4 regions of the Colwellia sp. BRX8-4 genome follow, and region 4 is predicted to be linked to each of the others. Evidence: predicted binding sites of a transcription regulator. Region 4 holds the regulator's gene; each other region holds the start of a gene.
What was found. The regulator FliA, encoded in region 4, starts transcription of late flagellar genes. The targets are predictions, from matches to a motif close to CTAAAGNTNNNNNNNNNNNNGCCGATA.

Region 1 (5,475 bases), on a different contig from region 4:
TGACCAAAAGCATCATCATTCTTAGACAATATTTTATCTGCTTGATCTTGTAGTTGGTTAAACTGATCTAAGAAGTCAATTAAAGGCCTCAGGTCTTTTCCGACACTAGGCGCTAATTTATCATCCAACTCTGCCACTGCTGTATACGCTTGGCTAACATAACTGGTTTTTGTTTGTTGTAAGTCCATACTAAAACTAGTTATCTGTTTATTATCGAAGCCAAGTTCAACTGCTTTTTCAAAAGCTTTATTAACATCGCCATTAAAGAAATCTTTTTGTAATGAATTTACGTCTTTAATTAATGCTTCGATTGCTGCTTTTTCATCATCATCAAGTTCACCCTCTACGCTATAAGAAAAGTTGATTTCATGATACTGACTACTGGTACTACTATAATTTGTCGATCCCCCCTGGCTACTCTCTTGATACTGGTAAGCTTCTTTACTGGCATATTCTTGTAATTCGCTAAATGATATTGAAACTACATCACCGTCAGTAGTGGTAATACTCAGCTCGCTACTTTTTGAATTGCTTGTGTATAATTCGCTATCAATTGCTGTAGAACTGATAATTGGCGTTAACTCTGATACCTTCTCATTTGATTTATTGGCTGAAGGAAACATTTGTTCATGGAGGTCATCAATTCCCTTGTTAATAAGCGTACGACTTTTTTCTATACCTTGGTTTAAGTCATCGTCAAGCATGGCGAGATCTTTTAAATCGCCTTTTGCTTGATCAATACCTAAATTCGCCCCAGCACGCCCCTGCTCAAACATCTCTTTCAACTTATCCTCACTCGCTCCATTTGCTTGGGCAGCTAAGATACTCGCGCTAACAAAGTCCATAACATTACGAGCCACTGCTTCGAAATCAAAAAGGCTAGTTGATGGCTCGCTTTCAGTTAACGCTGTTTTACTGATATCACTCATCACTACATTAGTTGCTTGTGGTGCATCGGTAATCTTTTGAAAATTTGCTGAAATCTGACTAGAAATTGATTGAGATATAATTTTCATCGTAATGGCAGCACGATGGTTTAATGCCAGTGTATTAACTGACTCTGCTGGCATTTCTCGTTTAACGACTTCATTATTTGCTGGTTCACTTTTACGACTTTGCCCTAAATAATTCGGCAACCTTGTCTGATTATCAATTTTATTCATTGTTACTCTCCAGTATCTAATTAAATTTTAATTAAACACAATCAAAGATCTAAAGATCTTTAAATTTAATATGGCCAATATATCGGCATTTTTTCGTAAAACTTTAGCAAGAAGTCAATCTCTTGTAAGAAAATTATAGACAAATGACTAGACAAAGTAATCACAATCGCTAAACTCAGCGCCTCTTTAATACTCACTAGAGTTGGGTATAATATTGTTTAATTCTTTCTACGTTTAAGGCTTATATATGTTTAGTCACATTGCACCACAATTTTATGATAAACAACTTGATAACAAACAGGATGATATCGCTAAATTGTTTAGTGATTTTGACTTACCAAATTTTGATGTTTTTCGATCAGAGCCTTTAAACTATAGATTACGAGCAGAATTTAGAGTTTGGCATGACAATGATGACTTATTTTATATTATGTTTAATAGTGAAACGAAAGAAAAGTATCGCGTCGACACTTTCCCGGTTGCCAGTAAACTCATTAATCAAGCTATGAAAGCCTTGCTTGACGAAATTAAAGATAAACCGTCACTTCGTCATCGATTATTTCAAGTCGATTTTTTATCAACGCTCAGTGGCGAGCTTTTAATAAGCTTGTTGTATCACAGACAATTAGATGAAGAATGGCTAACTGAAGCGGCAACACTAAAAACAACCCTTTCAGCAATAGCCCCTGTTGATATTATTGGCCGTGCTAAAAAACAAAAATTTATCCTCGATAAAGATTATGTCACTGAGAAGTTAACTGTTGGCGATAAAACTTATATCTACGAGCAAGTAGAAAATAGTTTTACACAGCCTAATGGGCACGTTAATGAGCAAATGCTACTTTGGGCAAAGCAAGGTACACAAAATATCGGTGGTGACTTAATCGAACTCTATTGTGGTAATGGTAACTTTAGTATCGCACTCGCTGAAAACTTTGATCGGGTTTTAGGTACTGAAATATCGAAAACATCAGTAAAATCAGCACAAAATAATATCACCGCAAACCAGTTAACCAATGTTGATATAATAAGAATGTCCAGTGAAGATTTTAGTCAAGCGATGAATGGTGAGCGAGTATTTCGTCGTCTAGAAGGTTTCGATCTTAAAAGCTATAATTACGATACAGTATTAGTTGATCCACCAAGAGCTGGCCTTGACCCTGACAGCGTTGAGTTAGTCAGCCGATTTGAACGTATTGTTTATATCTCATGTAATCCTGAGACATTAAAAGAAAACTTAGTTGAACTAATCAAGACACACAATATTGAAAAATTTGCGTTATTTGATCAATTTCCATATACCCTCCATGTTGAAACAGGTGTGATACTTTCACGTAAAAAGTAACGTATTTACTTTTTCACTCCCCTATTGCTAAATTCAGCAGCTCCCCGTGCTATAAAGCGCAGCTGCTGAATGGTACGCATTGAAATTTGTTGACGATCCTCTTTATCAACATCTAATGCATCAGAGCCAGCACTAAATACGATAGTCACCGCTGCATCGGCTTGTAAAAAAGCCACATCCGCATTCAATTTATTTGCTTGCTGTAAATAATCACATAGTTCTAAGGTGAAATAACGCACTTCTCGATTTACCGCCGCTCGAAAAGCAGCTGACGTTCCAGAACGCTCTCGTAATAATAAGCGAAATATATTACCGTTACTTTCAATAAACTCCATAAAGGTAACGACAGATATTTGAATGACAGAACCACCTTTTTCAATTCGTTGGCGAGCTTGTCGCATTAATTGACGCAAAGTTAAACCCGCTTCATCGACCAGCGTCAAACCTAGTTCGTTCATATCAGAAAAGTGTCGATAAAATGATGTTGGTGCTAAGCCAGCCTCTTTAGCGACTTCCCGTAAGCTCAAACTCGAAAAGCTACGTTCACTACTTAACTGCCCAAGAGCAGCATCAATTATTTGTCGACGTGTTTTTTCTTTTTGCTGTGCCCGAATCCCGCTCATTACTTAATTAACCTATACTTTAGCCTGTTTATATCATACTGAATTTTCATCTATTTACTAGAAACTTGATCACTAACATCTACATTTAAATCCAGTATTGTTGATTGAAGATAAAAAGTTTAATAAAAATTACCTTGACTGAAAAGTGATCAAAGTTAAAATAGAGTACACGTGTACACTGAAATTATTTACTTAGTGTTCGTTTTTTTACTGATGGAATTCTTATTACATGAATAAACCTAAAATCGTTTGGCTAAATTTTAGTGTGTTTTTAATTACCTTTTTAGTTGCCGCAATTGGCGTCCCGTATCGAGCAATAACACACGGTTTTGATACCACTGAACTTGTAGTAGCACTATGCTGCTTTATCTATTGTGGTATGTCTATTACTGCTGGCTATCACCGATTATGGTCGCACAAAACCTATCAAGCACATGCTTCGCTGCGTTTAATTTTTGCACTAGGCGGAGCATTTGCCTTACAAAATAGTATATTACATTGGGCTTCTGATCATAGAGTTCATCATAAGCATGTCGATAATAATGACAAAGACCCCTATTCAGCTAAAAAAGGCTTTTGGTATTCACATATCGGTTGGATGCTTCGTGAGTATCAAGCGCATCGATATGCTAATTACGACAATACCCGTGATTTACAAAAAGACGCTATTGTAATGTGGCAGCACAGAAATTATTTGTTGCTGACAATATTAATGAACTTTGGTGTACCTATTTTATTTGGTTTATGGCACGGCGATATTATTAGTAGTTTACTTTTAGTCGGTTTCTTGCGTTTAGTGTTAAGCCATCACACTACTTTTTTCATTAATTCTTTGGCACATATCTGGGGTAAACAAACTTACACAGAAAGAAATACTGCACGAGATAATGGCTTTCTTGCTTTTTTAACTTTTGGTGAGGGCTATCATAACTATCATCATATTTTTGAAAATGATTATCGTAACGGCATTCGTTGGTGGCAGTTTGATCCAACTAAATGGTTGATTAAGGGTTGTGAGTTTTTGAAGCTTACCTCAAAACTACGGACTTACCCGGATGACAAAATTGAAAAAGCGCGCTTAGCTATGGTATTTAAACGTAGCCAGAAGAAGTTACTCTCTCATCCAAATGCGGAGCAAATGCGAGAAAAATTACAGCAAGAATATGATTTACTCATTAGTAGAATTAATGACTACTATGATGTGCGTAAAAAATTACTTGCCAGTAGGCGCGATAAATTAATCGCCGACGTTGAGAGCTCTGAATTAGCAGCGCAATACCAAGAATTTAAGCAGCACTTGGCAGACCAACAACAACATTTTCAACGCTTATTAACCCAACTGGCATAAACCCTTTAGATTAATAAGCTTTTACATGGTCAGATGTCTAAATTCCTGCTAAAATTTTTTTATCTTAGTAGGAATTTAAGGCAAGATTTTGGCAACTCAAAATAAAGCTAAAACGAAGAAGAAAACAAATAACGATTACGATTACGATGCAATAATTATAGGTACCGGACCAGGTGGCGAAGGTACCGCTATGGAGCTATCTAAAAAAGAAAAACGTGTTGCTATTGTTGAACGGTATAAAGACGTTGGCGGTGGTTGTACGCATTGGGGAACTATTCCTTCAAAAGCTTTACGTCAAAGTGTTAGCCGACTCATTGAGTATAACGCGAGCCCACTTTTTAGAGGCCATGAAAAAGCAAAACACTTAACGTTCCCAGCTATTCTTAAACATGCCTCTTCGGTTATTCGTAAACAAGTACAGTTACGCAGTGGCTTTTATGATCGTAACCGCGTTGAACTGATTTCGGGTGAAGCGTCTTTTATTGATGCCCATACGCTTAGAATAGTGAATAACGAGGGCGCTATTGAACAAATTACGGCAAAGCAAATTGTTATTGCTACTGGTTCACATCCCTACCGACCTAAAGATATTGATTTTAACCATCCGCGAGTCTATGACTCAGATACCATCTTATCACTTAAGCATGATCCCCGTTCTATCATTATTTATGGTGCTGGTGTTATTGGTTCCGAATATGCCTCTATATTTAGAGGTTTAGGTGTAAAGGTAGATTTAATTAATACCCGAGATAGACTGCTTTCTTTTTTAGATGCAGAAATGTCTGATTCACTCAGCTACCACTTATGGAATAATGGTGTAGTGATCCGTCATGGCGAAGCGATTGCACGAGTTGAAGCATCCGACGACTCTGTCGTTGTTCATTTAGAATCAGGTAAAAAAATGCGCGCCGACTGTTTACTCTTTGCTAATGGGCGAACAGGTAATACAGCCGACTTAAAAGTTGAAAATGCAGGATTATCAGCAGATGGACGTGG
Region 2 (5,475 bases), on a different contig from region 4:
AATGGCCGACATTTATACCTTTTTGCTGACACGCATGAAGTAAGCCTTGCACAACACTGCTAAGTCCAACGCCAAAACCTACTGGGATCAACATGATTCTATGTGACATGACTTTATTCCTTAGTTGAGCTGTTATTAAATAAAAGTTGTGAGGTTTGCTCGGCAATAACCCACTCTTCATTTGTTGGAATGACTAAAATAGGACGAGAGTTTTTTGTACCGATATTACCTGCCTTGCCAAAGCAGCAGGCATTATTCTTATCAGTTGCAACAAAGAAATTAAGTAGGCTCAATTGATCAATAATATTGGCTCTAATTAGCGTCGAATTTTCGCCAATACCGCCGGTAAATATTAAGGCATCGATTGATGTTAAGCTGGCAGTAAAAGAAGCAACGGACTTTGCAACACGGTAGCAAAATATATCTAATGCTAACTTTGCTCGTGGATTTTTATCCTTTAACCAAGCTTCTTCTATTTCACGACAATCGTTGCTTAACCCCGAAACCCCTAATAGGCCGCTTTCTTTATGTAACAAATGGCTCACTTGCGCTGTGGTATAGCCGAGTTGATTGATTAGGTGAAAAATAATACCCGCATCAACATCGCCGCTGCGTGTGCCCATCATCACTCCTTCGAGCGGTGTTAAACCTAAGCTAGTATCGACACTCTTACCATTTTTAATCGCAGTAACACTGCAACCATTGCCTAAGTGAGCACTGATAAAATTACTTTCATTAATGGATTTATCGAGTGTTTTAGCCGCTTGTTGTGCAACAAAATAATGGCTTGTACCATGAAAACCATAGCGTCGAATACCATGCTCTTGATAGAGAGCGTAGGGGATACCATAAATGTAAGCTTTTTCTGGCATCGTTTGGTGAAAAGCTGTGTCAAAAACGGCAACTTGCGGCACATCAGTAAAAACCGTTTCCGCGGCGTTAATACCCATCAAATTTGCTGGGTTGTGTAATGGGGCAAGCTGAGACAAGTTACTGATGGTGTTTTTTACTTCATCAGTAATTAACGTTGGCATACAATAGTGTTCACCACCATGGACAACGCGGTGGCCTATGGCACATATTTGTAAATTTAATTGTTGTGAAACTAAGCTGTCAACTAAAGCCATTATCGCTGTTCGATGATCAAATGGATGAGGTATAGCCGTGTGCTTTTTTTGTCCCTTAACGTTAATCTTGATGCTTGCTTGTTCGGACAATAAGCGCTCAGCGAGTCCTGATAGTAATGTTTCGCCGTTTTCTGGTTTAATTAAAGAAAATTTTAAGGATGAACTACCGCAATTTAACACTAAAATTAGATTTTTTTTCATGGCTTTATTTAATGCTCATTTATTAGGTGGTTAATTGTTTTATTACAATACGTTATTTGGAATGATTATAGACCAAATATAGCGTTAAAATATTGATATGAACTAAGGAAGTTAACTTTAGGGAGACTTCATTAAAACTAGTTACAACTTTGTGCTATCTTTTAAATAACCGTTGTTATAGTGTGTCGTTTATGAATATGAGTTTAGTAGAACTAATTAAGCTAGGTCGAGAATATATGCGACTTTGGCCGCAGCGAGCAGAGTTAGGCAATTATTTTGCCGAGTATCAAGCTGTTCAAATTTGCCGTTTGGCTTTTCGCTATTTACCGGGTATTGCGTTGTTTTCTTTTATTATGCAACTTTACCTAGGATCGATAACATTATTACCACAAGCGTTAGTTTATAGCTTATTTATTTTAAGTATTCCGCTACAGGCATTGTTAATGCTTGGCGTTAAAGCCGATAAGTTTTTGCCGCTGGCACTCGCCTCTTGGTACAAAGAAAGTGTTGCTAGAGTCAACGAAGCGGGTGGTTCGATAAAGTTATCACTGCACAAGCCACGTTTTATTGATTTAGCAAAACTACTTAACATCAGTCATCAGTCACAAAATTCTAAACTCTAACCGCTTAACAATTGAGTTAAACGTTAATTGACCGTGTTTTTATAAATACGTATCAAAAAATCAGCTTGGCAAGTGAAACTATTTCTTGTTCTTAAATCGTTAAGTAAGGTTTCAGTTGTTTTAAAGGCAAAAGGGGTCATTGCTAATAAGTTAATAATATCTTCACCTTCAGCAAATTTCATCTCATAGTTCACTTCTTTTTGTGCAATCAATGTTAAATTTTCAATAGGACTTTTAGTCATATCATGTTGTTGCGCTGTTCGGTATATTAATGCTTTTAGTTCAATTAAATGATTTTTTGCCGGCGTTACTGTGACTAAATAGCCATTATTAGCTAATACCCGAGTGAATTCTTCTTCAAGAATTGGTGCGTAAATAGAGTTGATCCAAGAAAAGTAGTTTTCACTAAAAGGTAACTGCGACAAGGTGGCAACACTAAATTGACAATCTTTATATTTTTTAGCGGCATTTTTAACCGCATTTTTTGCAATGTCAATACCATAAACACGGTTGGTAGGCCTTACATACTGTTGAGTATAAAAACCTTCACCACAGCCAGCATCAAATACCGGCTTTGTTAAATCACCGTATTGTTGATATAGAGATTGTAATTCATCAGCGAGCGGTTGATAAAAGCCTTTATCTAGAAACTGACGACGTGCGTTAACCATGGCTTTGTTATCACCAGGGTCTTTTGAATGTTTATGTTGAACGGGCAATAAGTTTACATAACCTTCTTTTGCTTCATCAAAGCTATGGTTGTTCTGACAACGATAGCTTTGGTTAGCTAACACTAATGATTTTTTACAAATGGGGCAAACGTATTGAGCAAGGAACATAGTATTTACTCAACAGCTACTTAAAAGTAGACCAAATCGGCGCGTGATCTGAAGGTTTTTCAATAGCACGTAGTTCGTAATCAATATCGGCTTCGATACACGTTGCCGCCATCTTGTGCGTTGCCAAAACCACATCGATGCGTAAACCACGATTATCAACAAAACCTTTAGAACGATAGTCAAACCAAGAATAACGTTCCGCTTTTGTTGGATGCAATTCTCTAAACGTATCTTTAAATCCCCAAGCCATTAAAGTTGCAAGCCATTCTCTTTCTTCTGGTTGAAAACTACACTTGCCAGTCTTTAACCAACGCTTTTGGTTAGGCTCACCAATACCAATATCTAAATCAGCAGGTGAAATATTAATATCGCCGATAATGACTACGTGCTCATCTGGGGTATGGTTATCATTTAAATAGGTCATCAAGTCTTTATAAAATTGACGCTTATAGGGATATTTTGTTTCATGAGCGATGTTATCGCCTTGCGGGAAATAACCGTTTAATACCGTTACTTTTTCACCTTGTTCATTGGTGGTCTCAATCATCACCATACGTTTTTGAGACTCTTCAGTATCGCTAGCAAAGCCCATTTTAACAATATTGGCTGCTTTTTTACATAACATAGCCACACCATAATGTGCTTTTTGACCATGAAAATAAACGTGATAACCCATAGCTTCAACAGCTTCAACGGGAAAAGCATCATTATGAACTTTGATTTCTTGTAAGCCAATAATATCAGGCTGGTGCTTATCAATGATGGCTTGAAGTTGGTGTAAACGCGCACGAAGGCCGTTAATGTTAAAGCTAATGATTTTCATAAAAGACTCGATATTGATTTTTTCCACATGCTACCAGAAGTTATCAGAGAAGGTTATTATTAATTGCTAGTGAAGTGAATTAGGTACTTATTAACATCAACTTTTTAATAGACAGGTAAATGTGTAAATAAATAGAAATTAAACTCAACTAAATTAAAGGATTGCCGATATAAGCTTTAGATAAAATAATAAAGTTGAAGTACATTGCTTACAGAGTCAGTTGACAGTCAAATTCTGGTACACGAATTACAATTAGGTGAACAACTTAATGTAAGTGTGCACAGCGCTCGACGAGCTGACTTTTCACTATTATTGGCAATGTTAAGTGATGACGTACCTAGCCATAGTCAATTTTCTTTGCCAAAAACTGTCGTTGGCACTAAAACGATTAATGATGCAAGCTTACGTAAAGAGTTTGACCTTCCTGATAAAGCACCTTTATCTCTGAATGAAAATCACAACACAGCAATATTTGATCAAGCAGAACTTATTCAGCAGAATAACTTAGCAGAATTACGTTTATCAAATGCTTTGTTGCCTAAACCGCTTGCTTTTCGAGATGATAAAAAGCATATCAGACAAGAAGTATTAAATAATACCTCGCTGTACTGCCAGAAAAAATTTAATCATACAAAGAATAATACGCCGCAAGACACCGACAGTTCAAGATTATCATTCGATACTAAAGGTTGGCTTAACGCCGTGCATAACACTATCGTTAAAGCGCCGTTACTTGATGCTATAGCATAAGGTTATTGCATTAGCATAGTAATAAAATCGTGCGTTTGTGTTGACGTTATTTGTGATTAACTTTTTCAGTTTACTGGCCTGAGCAATGTTTAAACTTGATTGTTAATTGTTGAGTTTACTTGCTACAGCATTGTCTAAATTTTTATTGCTATGACAAAAGCATCGCTGGTTTCTTTTGCAGGAGACTTGATTGTTGATTGTTGAGTTTACCAAACACAGCATGGCCTAAATTTTTTATTACTATGACAAAAGCATCGCTGGTTTCTTTTGGGAAGAACTTGATTGTTAATTGTCGAATTTACCGGCCACAGCATTGTTTAAATTTTTTATTACTATCGCAAAAGCAAGCTTGGTTTCTTTTTGGTGCTATCAGCGCTTCATTGTTACTGACTTCACCATCTAAATATCTCCATTGCCCCTTTTCAACAACAAAGCGTGATGTTTCCTTCATCAGAAAATACTCACCTTGATGTTGGTAATAAGCCGAAAAGCAAACCGTCGGTAAGCGTTGCTCTTTATTGTCAGCGTTTACAGCATTTTGATCATTAAGCTCGGTATAATCACTGGCAGCATTAATGGTTAGTTTTAACCATTTGGTTTCTTTGGCCCATGCTGATATATCAGCGATTGATTGTAAAGCTCTGCTAGCTTGAGCATAAGTCTGATAAATATAATCAGCAGCCTCTGTTGCATAGGCGCTATAGCGAGAACGCATCAATTGCTCTGGTGATTGTGCACAGGTCTCTTGATTTATTAATAAGCAGCAGCATTGCTGAAAACTAATATTTGAACCACATGGACATTGCATAAAGTCGACATTATTTTAGAAAAGTAGTTGATCTATTTTAGCAGAGCAAAATTTTATTTTCTGTTTTAATAACGGCAAAATCGCTTCAAACTCAATTAATGTAACAATAAAGAAGAATCCGAAAGAGTGACGTAATTTTTTAGTCGTTGCTGGTTTAAACGTTTTTGAGTTTGCTTGGTTAAAATAATGCATTGAGTTTGTCCTTTTTCTGCGAATTGAGTGAGTTGGCTTAATTGTGATTTATCTAAGGTGGCATTACACAAAATAACAGCCGAACAGTGACCTTTTTCTAAAGCATCTTTAA
Region 3 (5,475 bases), on a different contig from region 4:
ACCGTTGCCTGACCCTCTTGGATAACGAACAGCCGCAGGACCATTATGCTTAAAACCCGTGCTAAGCATCAATTGACATTCTCGTTCATCCGATGGTGCCATAATAACAATATTTGGAACACAACGCATAAAGCTTAAATCAAATGAGCCTTGATGAGTTGGCCCGTCTGCGCCAACAATACCGGCTCGGTCAATTGCGAACAAAACGGGTAAGTTTTGGATCGCCACATCATGAATGAATTGATCGTAACCACGCTGTAAAAAGCTTGAATAAATAGCGACTACCGGTTTTTTACCGCCAATAGCGAGACCCGCAGCAAAAGTTACCGCGTGTTGTTCTGCAATCGCGACATCAAAGTACTGCTTAGGAAAGCGCTGACTAAATTCAACCATGCCAGAGCCTTCACCCATGGCAGGTGTAATGGCTATTAGTGAATCATTATTTTCTGCTGTTCTACAGAGCCAATCGCCAAATATTTTTGAATAAGTGGGTAAACATGGCTTACTCTTTGGCAAACTCGTTTGTGCGGGATCAAATTTAGGGACAGCATGATATTTTATCGGGTCTTGCTCTGCTGCGTGATAACCTTTGCCTTTTTTAGTGGCAATATGAAGGATTTGAGGCCCTTTTAAGTTACGCATATTAGTAATGGTATCAACCAAACCATTGACATCATGACCGTCGATAGGGCCAATGTAATTAAAGCCTAACTCTTCAAAAAAGGTACTGGGTACAACCATGCCTTTTAAATGTTCTTCGGCACGACTTGCTAATTCTTTAATAGGTGGAATACCCTTAAGTATGCGCTTACCACCCTCGCGTATTCCTGTATATATACTGCCAGATAACAATCTAGCAAAGTGATTATTCAATGCACCAACATTTTCTGAAATTGACATTTCATTGTCATTTAAAATAACCAGCATATCGCTTTTAATATCACCAGCATGATTTAACGCTTCAAAAGCCATACCTGCTGTCATTGCGCCGTCACCAATAACAGCAACAACTTTACGATTTTTGGCTTCTTGTTCTGCAGCAACAGCCATACCGAGTGCCGCAGAGATAGACGTGCTTGAATGGCCAACACTTAATACATCATATTCACTTTCTTCACGCCACGGAAAAGGGTGCAAACCATCTTTTTGACGAATAGTATGCAGTTGATCGCGCCGACCCGTTAAAATTTTATGTGGATAAGCTTGATGGCCAACATCCCATATCAGGTGATCAAAAGGCGTTTTATAAACATAATGTAATGCGACCGTTAATTCTATTGTGCCTAATCCAGAAGCAAAATGGCCACTACTTTTACTTACAGAACTTAATAAGTAACTACGCAGTTCTGTACTGGCCTGAATTAGCTGGCTTTTATTTAGCATGCGCAGATCGTCAGGAGAATTTATATTGGCCAATAAAGGGTAGTCGGCAAGATTTATAGTCATATTTATTTTGTTTATTCTTTAAATTGCAAGAGCAAGATCAATGAGCGCGTTTGATAATAAACGTCGCGAATTGAGCTAAGTTATCTGTATTGTAGGGTAAAGTTGCTAAAGCTTGAAGTGCTTGTTGATATAAGTTGTCAGCTTTTTGCTGAGCGCCCTGTAAACCTAATAGCGCAGGGTAGGTACTTTTATTAGAGGAAACGTCTGAACCTGCTGGTTTTCCTAGTTCTTCTTCACTAGAAATAATATCAATTATATCATCGCGCACTTGATAGGCTAAACCAATATGATCAGCAAAAATGGCGAGTTGGTGCTTTTCATCGGCAGAAATATCGTTACTTAACTCTGTAACCATGGTCACAGAAGCTTTTAACAACGCACCTGTTTTTAGTGAGTGTAGTTTTTCAAGTTCAACTAAAGTGATCACTTTATCGGTCGCAGAAATATCAAGTGCTTGTCCACCGCACATGCCTTGGTAACCTGAAGCATTGACTAATTGACGGATTAAGCTAATACGTTTTGATTCAACCGCGGCGCTAAAGTTATGATTAACTAAAATATCAAAGGCAAGTGTCTGTAAACTATCACCTGCTAAAATAGCGGTCGCTTCATCAAACGCTTTATGACAAGTTGGTTGCCCACGACGTAAATCATCATCATCCATCGAAGGTAAGTCATCATGAATTAATGAAAAAGCATGGATACATTCTAATGCTGCCGCAATACCGTCAACGTCAGATAATTCAAGTCCCAGTGCATCACCGGTAATATAACTTAAATAAGGACGCATACGCTTACCACCAATTAATAGGCCGTATTGCATTGCTGATAGCAATTTTTGATCATTTATTTCATAAGCGGCTAATTTGTCGGCAAGGTATTCATTAATGCGCGTTTGATAAAAGTCGAGTTGGTATAATTGGGTCACTAATTACTACCCAAACTTTCTGAGTCAACTTCGTTTTCAAAATCTTCAAGTTGGGCTTTACCATTCTTAGTCAGTAAAATTTGAATTTTTTGTTCTGCATTTTTTAACTTTTCTTGACTGGCTTGGCTGAGATTTAAGCCGCGCTCAAAAAGGGTCATTGAATCTTCTAAACTCAATGCTCCTTGTTCTAAATTCTGAACAATAGTTTCAAGTTCTAAGAGTGATTCTTCAAAGCTTAAGTTTTCTATTTTTTTCTTAGCCATCATCGAGAGTTCAGTGATTAAATATCTAGGCGCAAATTTATACCAAACGCCTTAATTAATCAATAAACTTCAAATGCTTTTGCCCCTTAATGACTATCATATACTTTCTATTGTCGGTCATTCTATGACTATATTGGCGCTTATATTTATCGTTAAAGCGCTGCGGTTAACGATAACTAGATAAATATAAATTGGGTAAGCTTAAATATGGCGAATTTAGTTGGCAGTATTAACTGTCTCTGGGCTATACGTTGTTAAAGATATTGAACAATTATTTTGTTCAGCAAAGTTAACCTTAAAAATAGCGACTAATTACTTAAGTTATTGACAATATGGGCGATAATAAACTTATAGAACCGTAAGCCATTCATATGCAGTTTTAACTGCGCGCTTTGGATGGTTACGGTTAAATCACGAGTGTGGATAAGAATATAAGTATTCGCGTATCGTAATACCTTAATGTATTATCAAATAATACGACTATCCGTATCATTTTTTTGTGGAGACTTTTTTGTGGATATAGCAACAATATTAGGTGTAGTAGGCGCAATAGGTTTACTCATTATGGCAATGATGCTGTCTGGTGATATCGGCATGTTTATTGACGTTCAGTCAGTTATTATTGTTTTTGGTGGTTCAATATTTGTTGTTTTATCTAACTATAATCTTGGTCAGTTTTTTGGAATTGGGAAAATTATAGGTAAGGCTTTTATGTTTAAAATTGAACAGCCTGACGACCTTATTGAAAAATCAGTTGAAATGGCTGACGCCGCTCGTAAAGGGGGGTTTTTGGCTTTAGAAGAAGCAGAGATAACTAACGGCTTTATGCAAAAAGGGGTCGATATGTTGGTCGATGGCCACGATGCAGATGTAGTACGTGGCACACTAAAAAAAGATATTGAGCTTACTGCTGAACGCCATGAAACAGGCGTAGGTATGATGATGGCACTTGCTGATGTGGCACCCGCGATGGGCATGATTGGCACCTTAATTGGTTTGGTTGCGATGTTATCAAACATGGATGACCCCAAATCTATTGGTCCAGCTATGGCGGTTGCACTACTAACAACCCTATATGGAGCATTCCTCGCTAACGTTATTGCCATTCCTATAGCGTCAAAACTCAGGCTTCGCCTTGCTGAAGAAAAAATGAACCAGGAGCTTATTCTTGACGCTATTCTGGGTATTCAAGACGGACAAAATCCACGTGTCATCGAAGGGTTACTTAAAAACTATCTTGCTGAAGGTAAACGTGCTGTAAATACCACAGAAGAAGAGTAACGGGAGTAATTTATGGCTGAAAAATGTAAATGTCCACCTCCGGGGCTTCCCGCTTGGATGGGTACTTTTGCTGACTTAATGTCACTATTGATGTGCTTTTTCGTTTTGCTGTTATCTTTTTCTGAAATGGATGTTTTAAAGTTTAAACAAATTGCAGGTTCGATGAAGTTTGCGTTTGGTGTACAAAATAAGATTGAAGTAAAAGATATTCCTAAAGGCACCAGTATTATTGCGCAAGAATTTCGCCCGGGTAAACCTGAGCCAACACCTATAGAAGTTATTCAACAGCAAACCATGGAAATGACCCAACAGATGCTAGAGTTTCAAGCAGGTGATGAAACCTCTGCTGGTGGTCGACAAGAACAACGAGGTACAGAACGTGGTGGACAATCACAAAGTACTGCAGATGAAATGTCAGCCCAAGCAATGCAAAAGGCCCAAGACGAATTAGAGCAGGCTTCGCAAGAGCAAGTAAATGAATTAGTTAAAAAAATTGCTGATCAATTAGAACAACAAATTCAAGATGGTGCCATAGAGCTTGAATCTCTCGGACAACAAGTGATTATTCGTATTCGTGAAAATGGTTCTTTTCCTTCGGGTTCTGCTTTTTTACAACCACAGTTTCGCCCTATTATTAGAGAAATAGGTGAGCTACTCAACACGGTTCCGGGTGAAATTATGGTTTCTGCACACACAGATGATCGCGGTATTAGTTCAGAGTTATTTTCTTCAAATTGGGATTTATCAAGTAAACGAGCTGTCGCTATTGCTCATGAATTAATTAAAGTCCCTGAGTTTGACCAGTCACGTTTACTGGTTGTTGGTCATGCCGATACAAGACCGGTAGTGCCTAATACTAACGCGCTAAATCGCAGAAGAAACCGTCGTGTTGAGATTTCAATTAACCAAGGTAAAGCAAAGGAAACCGAACCTGTTTCTATTATTAAATAATAAATTAAGCCGATAAATTCAACTATCGTGATGGCGTTAAGTGATAAACCCCCGTTTATTGCTTAGCGTACATTTTTCAACTTACTCTTCATTTCAACTTACTCTTTATTTCAATTTCGTGTATAATTCGCGCCATTATTTTTGTCGGCCGATTATGGCCTTTAGTCTAGTTTTATATTTAGGGTCGTTTGTTCATGAAATTCATCGTAAAACTCCAATCTGAAATTGCTGTAAAGAGTCGCCCGGTTCGTAAGCGCTTTACTAAAATTTTAGAATCCAGCATTAAAAATGTTTTACGACGTGTTGATGAGCAAATTACCACTCAGGCAAACTGGGATAATATAGAGGTTAATACTAAAAATAACTGTCCTAAAAATCGTTTGGCACTTATTGATACCTTAAAATGTGTGCCGGGCATCGCTCATTTTCTTGAAGTTCAACAAACAACCTATACAGATGTGCATAACATTTTTGAAAAAACATTAGCAGCACACGAAAAGACAATTGAAAATAAAACGTTTTGTGTAAGAGCTAAACGAATTGGAACACACGACTTCAATTCCTTACAAGTTGAACAATATGTTGGCGGTGGTTTAAACGAGCACG
Region 4 (5,475 bases):
TGAGAAGCAGAAAGCACCACGACACCTTCTCTTGGTTTCCCCAATGCTTCGCGCTTATCAGGCATTTCTATACCGTGATCTACAGAGTTTCTCACTAAATGCACTAATGGATCAGCGAGTGCCTCAACAAGGTTTTTATCTAGATCGGTTTCTTCACCTTTGAGCACTAATTTAATTTCTTTGTCTAAACTGCGCGCTAAATCTCGAACAACTCGAGGAAATCGTCCAAAGACTTTCTTGATTGGCTGCATACGGGTTTTCATTACCGCACCTTGCAAATCAGTCGTTACCGCATCAAGGTTAGAAACAGCTTTCGTTAAATCTTCATCCTCTTTGGTTAAGCCCAAACTTGTTAAGCGATTTCTCACTAAAACAAGCTCACCAACCATATTCATAATTTGATCAAGACGTTTAGTGTCAACCCTAACAGTCGTTTCACCCTGCATTGCTTTAGCGGGCGCTTTTTCTGGCACTGGCGCTTTAGCGACAGGTTTAGCTGCAGGAGCTACCGGTGCTGGCTTCGCGGCTGGTGTTTGAGCAACAGGTGTTGGTGCACTAGGTGCTGGAGTAACAGATAATTTCGGCGCTTGACCTTGACCATGTAATTCGTCTAATAAAGCTTCAAAGTCATCGTCACTTATTTCATCTGATGAACTGCTATTCGATGAAGATGGTTTACTTGAATTATTAGCAGCGACTTCAGGCGAAAAAGCACCTTGACCGTGAAGTTCATCGAGTAAGGATTCAAATTCGTCATCTGAAATATCATTGCTGTCTGAAGACGTTGCTGTTTCTACAGGTGCTGGGGCTGGCGTAGAAGCTGAGCCACCACCATGGAGTTCGTCGAGAAGTCGTTCAAATTCATCTTCTGACATTTCATCGCTAGAAGAACTTTCGCTTTCATGAGTAGCTACTGCTTCAACAACGACTGGCGCAGGCGCTTGCTCTTTGCCTTCTGGTTGGCTTAAACGATGCAATTCTGCAAGTAGTTGAGCATCAGCTTTATCAAGTTTCTCGCCGTTTTGAACTTGTACAAACATTTCATTTACAACATCAAGCGCTTGTAAAATAACATCCATTAAGCTTGCACTAACACTACGTTGGTTGGTACGTAACAGATCGAAAATATTTTCCGCGCCATGACATACGTCAACTAAATTATGTAATGCTAAAAATCCGGCTCCACCTTTAACGGTGTGAAAACCTCTAAAAATAGCATTTAATAATTCGGCATTATCGGGGTCGTTTTCAAGTTCTACGAGTTGTTCCGAAAGCGTTTCAAGTATTTCTCCAGCTTCTATTAAAAAATCCTGAAGAATCTCTTCATCTTGCTCAAATGACATCCAGCAACTCCTATTAAAATCCTAAACTTGATAAAAGGTCATCAACATCATCTTGGTCAGCGACAACATCATCACGTTGTGCTGCATTAACGATCGGGCCTTCAACTAAGTTATCACCTACTTTAGGTTTACTTCGCTCTGCATTACTATCTGTCGTAATACCAAAAGCGGTTAGCATACCAATCAAGCTATCCTCTACTTCACGAACTAGATCAATAACTTTACGAATAACTTGTCCGGTTAAATCTTGAAAATCTTGCGCCATCAAAACATCAGTCATTAAATCATGCATACGCACTGATTCTCTATCTGTCGTTTTTAATAATAAATCTATATCAACACATAAACTTTTAAATTCGGTTAATTCCAATTTGTTATGCATTAATTTTTGCCATAACGGATTAACAGCCTTTATTTGCTTTTGTATCGTATCCACAACGGGAAAAATAGATTCAACAGCATCCATGGTTTTATTAGCGGCTTCTTCCGTTCGCGTTATAACGTAGTTTAGACGTTCTTGAGCATCGGGGATATCTGCTGTCGCTAAATCATTTAACCTGGAATCTAATTGAAAATTATTTAATGAGTCATGTAGTTGGCGAGTCAGCTTGCCTATTTCAGCAAACAATTCAGAATTAATTGGATTTTGAATTTCAGCAATTAATTCATCTGCCTTGTCTTGTTGACCACTTTCTAAATATTCGACCAGTAGCTTTGCTTCTTCCAAAGAAACATGCACATTTGTATTCGCACTCATGCAAAAACCTCACGTTTAGATTAATTAATTATCTATCTAATTAAGGAATTAACCTAAGCGTTGAAATATTTTATCTAACTTGGCGTTTAACGTCGCTGCGGTAAATGGTTTTACAATATAGCCATTAACACCCGCTTGAGCCGCCATCACAATTTGTTCTTTCTTTGCTTCAGCAGTAATCAGCAATACTGGGATATGTGATAACTTCGCATCGGCACGGATGGCTTTGAGCAAATCAATACCTTGCATACCTGGCATATTCCAATCAGTTACAACAAAGTCAAAAGAGCCTTCTTTTAACATCGGTAAAGCAGTGCTACCGTCATCTGCTTCTGAAATGTTAGTGAAACCTAAATCTCGTAACAAGTTTTTGACGATACGTCTCATCGTTGAAAAATCATCAACAACAAGAACTTTCATATTTTTATCCAAGGCACCCTCCGGTGAGAACATTTTAAAATTGTGATTATATGTATATTCTACTCAACTTTGCCAAGATTGCATACGTCCTTTTAACCTATGCATCGCTTGACTGTGAATTTGGCTAACACGCGACTCACTTACATCAAGCACTTGACCAATCTCTCGAAGATTTAATTCTTCGTCGTAATATAGTGACAGTACTAGAGCTTCGCGTTCGGGTAAAGTGGAAATGCATGCTGTTAACGATTTTTTAAAAACTATTTTTTCAAAATTATCATAGGGATCGTTATTATTCACATCTTCCATATTCGATATAGCATCTGCCCCCGTACTTAAGTCTTCAATACCAATTATTTTACCGGTACTTACCTCACTTAGAATATGATGGTAGTCATTTAACGAAATATCAAGTTTTTCAGCAACTTCAATATCAGTTACATCACGACCTAAACTTGCTTCAAGCAATTTTATCGCTTCACTGACCATGCGGCTATTTTTATGAACAGAGCGGGGAGTCCAGTCACCACGGCGTATTTCATCAAGCATAGCACCACGGATACGAATACCAGCAAAGGTTTCAAAACTTGCACCTTTGCCGTGATCAAAATTATTAGACGCTTCAAGCAGGCCTATCATGCCTGACTGAATAAGGTCATCAACCTGCACGCTCGCAGGCAACCTTGCTAATAGGTGATAAGCGATTCTTTTCACTAAAACTGTATGCTGCGAAATTATAGCAGATTTATCAGTTTGAATACTGTAAGCATTTGGTTTTACCACTATCGCTCACTCGCTAAATTATAGGAAAGATATAGAACTTTCAACAAAGTACTCATATCTGATTACTCTTGTTATTAATGTTCTAACAATTGTTCAATAAAAAACTCTAAATGACCTGACGCTTGTTTAGGCACCGGCCATTTAATTAAATTACCTGCTAAAGATTTAAAAGCAACCGCTGCAGGCGATTGTGGATAAGCTTCAACAATTGCTTTTTGTTTTCTAACGGAATTTCTTATATTTTCGTCAAATGGAATGACAGCAACGAGTTCAAGTGCAACATCTAAAAATCGATCGGTAACTTTAGAAAGCTTACCAAAGAGTTGCTGTCCTTCTCTTGGCGTTCTCACCATGTTGGCAACAACTTTAAATTTAAATACACCATGATCTCGACTTAATAATTTCATTAAGGCGTAGCAATCAGTAATAGATGTAGGTTCATCACAGACCACTAACATCACATCTTGTGAGGCACGGCAAAAGCTTAGTACCATGTCGGAAATACCGGCGGCAGTGTCAACAATAAGTACATCAAATTTTGTGTTCATATCACTAAAAGCGCGAATTAAACCCGCATGTTCAGCAGGCGTTAAATCGACCATAGATTGTGAACCTGACGTAGCAGGAATGATATTAATACCAGCGGGACCTTCAATAATTATATCGTCTAATTCACACTCGCCAGAAAGCACATGTGATAAGTTACGTTTTACCCGCAAACCTAGCATAACATCGACATTAGCCAAGCCTAAATCGGCATCTAAAACTAAAACTCGTTGTCCTAATTGTCCAAGTGCAATAGCGGTATTAAGCGAAACGTTAGTTTTACCTACTCCGCCTTTACCGCCAGAGACAGCAATGACTTTTACCGGAGCTGAATTTTGCATTTTTCTTAAGCCACTTGCTTGATCATTCATTTATCGTATTTCTCTACTTTCTTACGAATAGCTATCAATTTAATTTAGTATAACCCTATAATCATTTAATCTGCATATTTTTATAGCTTCAAAATTCACATATTTAGAACAAGTTATGGAAATACAGCTGTATTAGCACTCATCGGTGCTGTTCGCCAATTTATTGGATTATTAATTTGATTTTTCGCGCTCATTTTATCTGCTAGCGTAACGAGTTTTTCAGCATTTGCAACTTTAATATCTTCAGGAACTCTTTGTCCATCCGTTAAGTAGCCTATCGCTAAACCGTTTTGAATCGAAGTGGAAATTATTTCTCCTATGCTAAGGCTTTCATCAAGTTTAGTATAAATACAGCCAGCTAAAGGTACTTTTTTAAAGCGATCAACATTTTCTTGCATAACTCGTTGTTGAGTATTAGCAGCTAACACTAAATAGTTGCGAATTCTGACCCTTGCATTAGAAACTAAAGTAGTTAGGTGTTTAGCTAAACGCATATCACGTTGCCCCATACCTGCAGTATCAATAAGTATCAGTTTCTTTTTGGAGAACTGTTGCAACAATGTATCTAAGGTTTTTGCATCACCAGCAAGCTTTACATCACAACCAATAATTCGGCCGTAAGTGGCTAATTGTTCAAATCCAGCAATACGGTAGTTATCTGTTGAGATCATCACCACTTGGTCTGCGCCATGAATCTGAGCAAACCGCGCCGCGAGTTTAGCTACGGTAGTTGTTTTACCTACGCCGGTAGGTCCCACTAATGAAACCACGCCACCACGATGAATAATGTCATTATTAGTGGTATTAATTTGTTGGCTGATAAATTTCTTCGCTAATAACCAAGTATCTTGGTCATTTTTTTGTGCTGGAATATAACCTGCAATTTGATCTGAAACTTGTTCGCTCATACCCAAAGACATTAGTCGATTAACCAACATCGCACGAGCGGGATCTTTTTGCGCCATATCCTGCCACATTAACCCCGAAATTTGATGTTCTAGTAATTCACGAATAGAAGACATTTCGTGTTTCATTTTCTCTAAGTCGGCGTTATTTACATTTTGTGGCGGTAAGCCATCGCTTACTAAAGACTGTGCTTGGTTCATCACCGGCTGTTGATATGAGTCGCTTGATTGTTCATCACCTTGTTCTTGGCTATTTTGCTCTAAACGGTCGGTGAAGCTTTTAAATTGCTGCTCAATATTGCTTGACGGTGTTGGCGTTGAAACTTGCGCTGAGTTATTTGGATTATTTA

Region 1: a site for FliA is predicted at 1,244-1,270, ahead of H4J56_RS00010 (DUF5610 domain-containing protein). Genes of this name have one in related genera too.
Region 2: a site for FliA is predicted at 3,757-3,783, ahead of H4J56_RS13265 (VC2046/SO_2500 family protein). Genes of this name have one in related genera too.
Region 3: a site for FliA is predicted at 2,953-2,979, ahead of pomA (flagellar motor protein PomA). Genes of this name have one in related genera too.

The regions. Positions count from the first base shown of each region.
Region 1 is NZ_JACGVS010000001.1:1,157-6,631, forward strand. It holds gene H4J56_RS00010 (DUF5610 domain-containing protein) at 1-1,163, opposite strand, end outside; gene trmA (tRNA (uridine(54)-C5)-methyltransferase TrmA) at 1,411-2,508, shown strand; gene fabR (HTH-type transcriptional repressor FabR) at 2,514-3,131, opposite strand; gene H4J56_RS00025 (fatty acid desaturase) at 3,361-4,479, shown strand; gene sthA (Si-specific NAD(P)(+) transhydrogenase) at 4,568-5,475, shown strand, end outside.
Region 2 is NZ_JACGVS010000015.1:38,293-43,767, forward strand. It holds gene pta (phosphate acetyltransferase) at 1-109, opposite strand, end outside; gene H4J56_RS13245 (acetate kinase) at 114-1,328, opposite strand; gene yfbV (terminus macrodomain insulation protein YfbV) at 1,520-1,951, shown strand; gene rlmA (23S rRNA (guanine(745)-N(1))-methyltransferase) at 1,975-2,790, opposite strand; gene xthA (exodeoxyribonuclease III) at 2,807-3,613, opposite strand; gene H4J56_RS13265 (VC2046/SO_2500 family protein) at 3,818-4,363, shown strand; gene H4J56_RS13270 (YchJ family protein) at 4,662-5,171, opposite strand; gene H4J56_RS13275 (hypothetical protein) at 5,267-5,475, opposite strand, start outside.
Region 3 is NZ_JACGVS010000025.1:28,908-34,382, forward strand. It holds gene dxs (1-deoxy-D-xylulose-5-phosphate synthase) at 1-1,446, opposite strand, end outside; gene ispA ((2E,6E)-farnesyl diphosphate synthase) at 1,484-2,374, opposite strand; gene H4J56_RS16830 (exodeoxyribonuclease VII small subunit) at 2,374-2,637, opposite strand; gene pomA (flagellar motor protein PomA) at 3,151-3,918, shown strand; gene H4J56_RS16840 (flagellar motor protein MotB) at 3,931-4,869, shown strand; gene thiI (tRNA uracil 4-sulfurtransferase ThiI) at 5,064-5,475, shown strand, end outside.
Region 4 is NZ_JACGVS010000002.1:292,704-298,178, reverse strand. It holds gene H4J56_RS03130 (chemotaxis protein CheA) at 1-1,343, opposite strand, end outside; gene H4J56_RS03125 (protein phosphatase CheZ) at 1,357-2,100, opposite strand; gene cheY (chemotaxis response regulator CheY) at 2,149-2,532, opposite strand; gene H4J56_RS03115 (RNA polymerase sigma factor FliA) at 2,584-3,303, opposite strand; gene H4J56_RS03110 (MinD/ParA family protein) at 3,378-4,220, opposite strand; gene flhF (flagellar biosynthesis protein FlhF) at 4,334-5,475, opposite strand, start outside.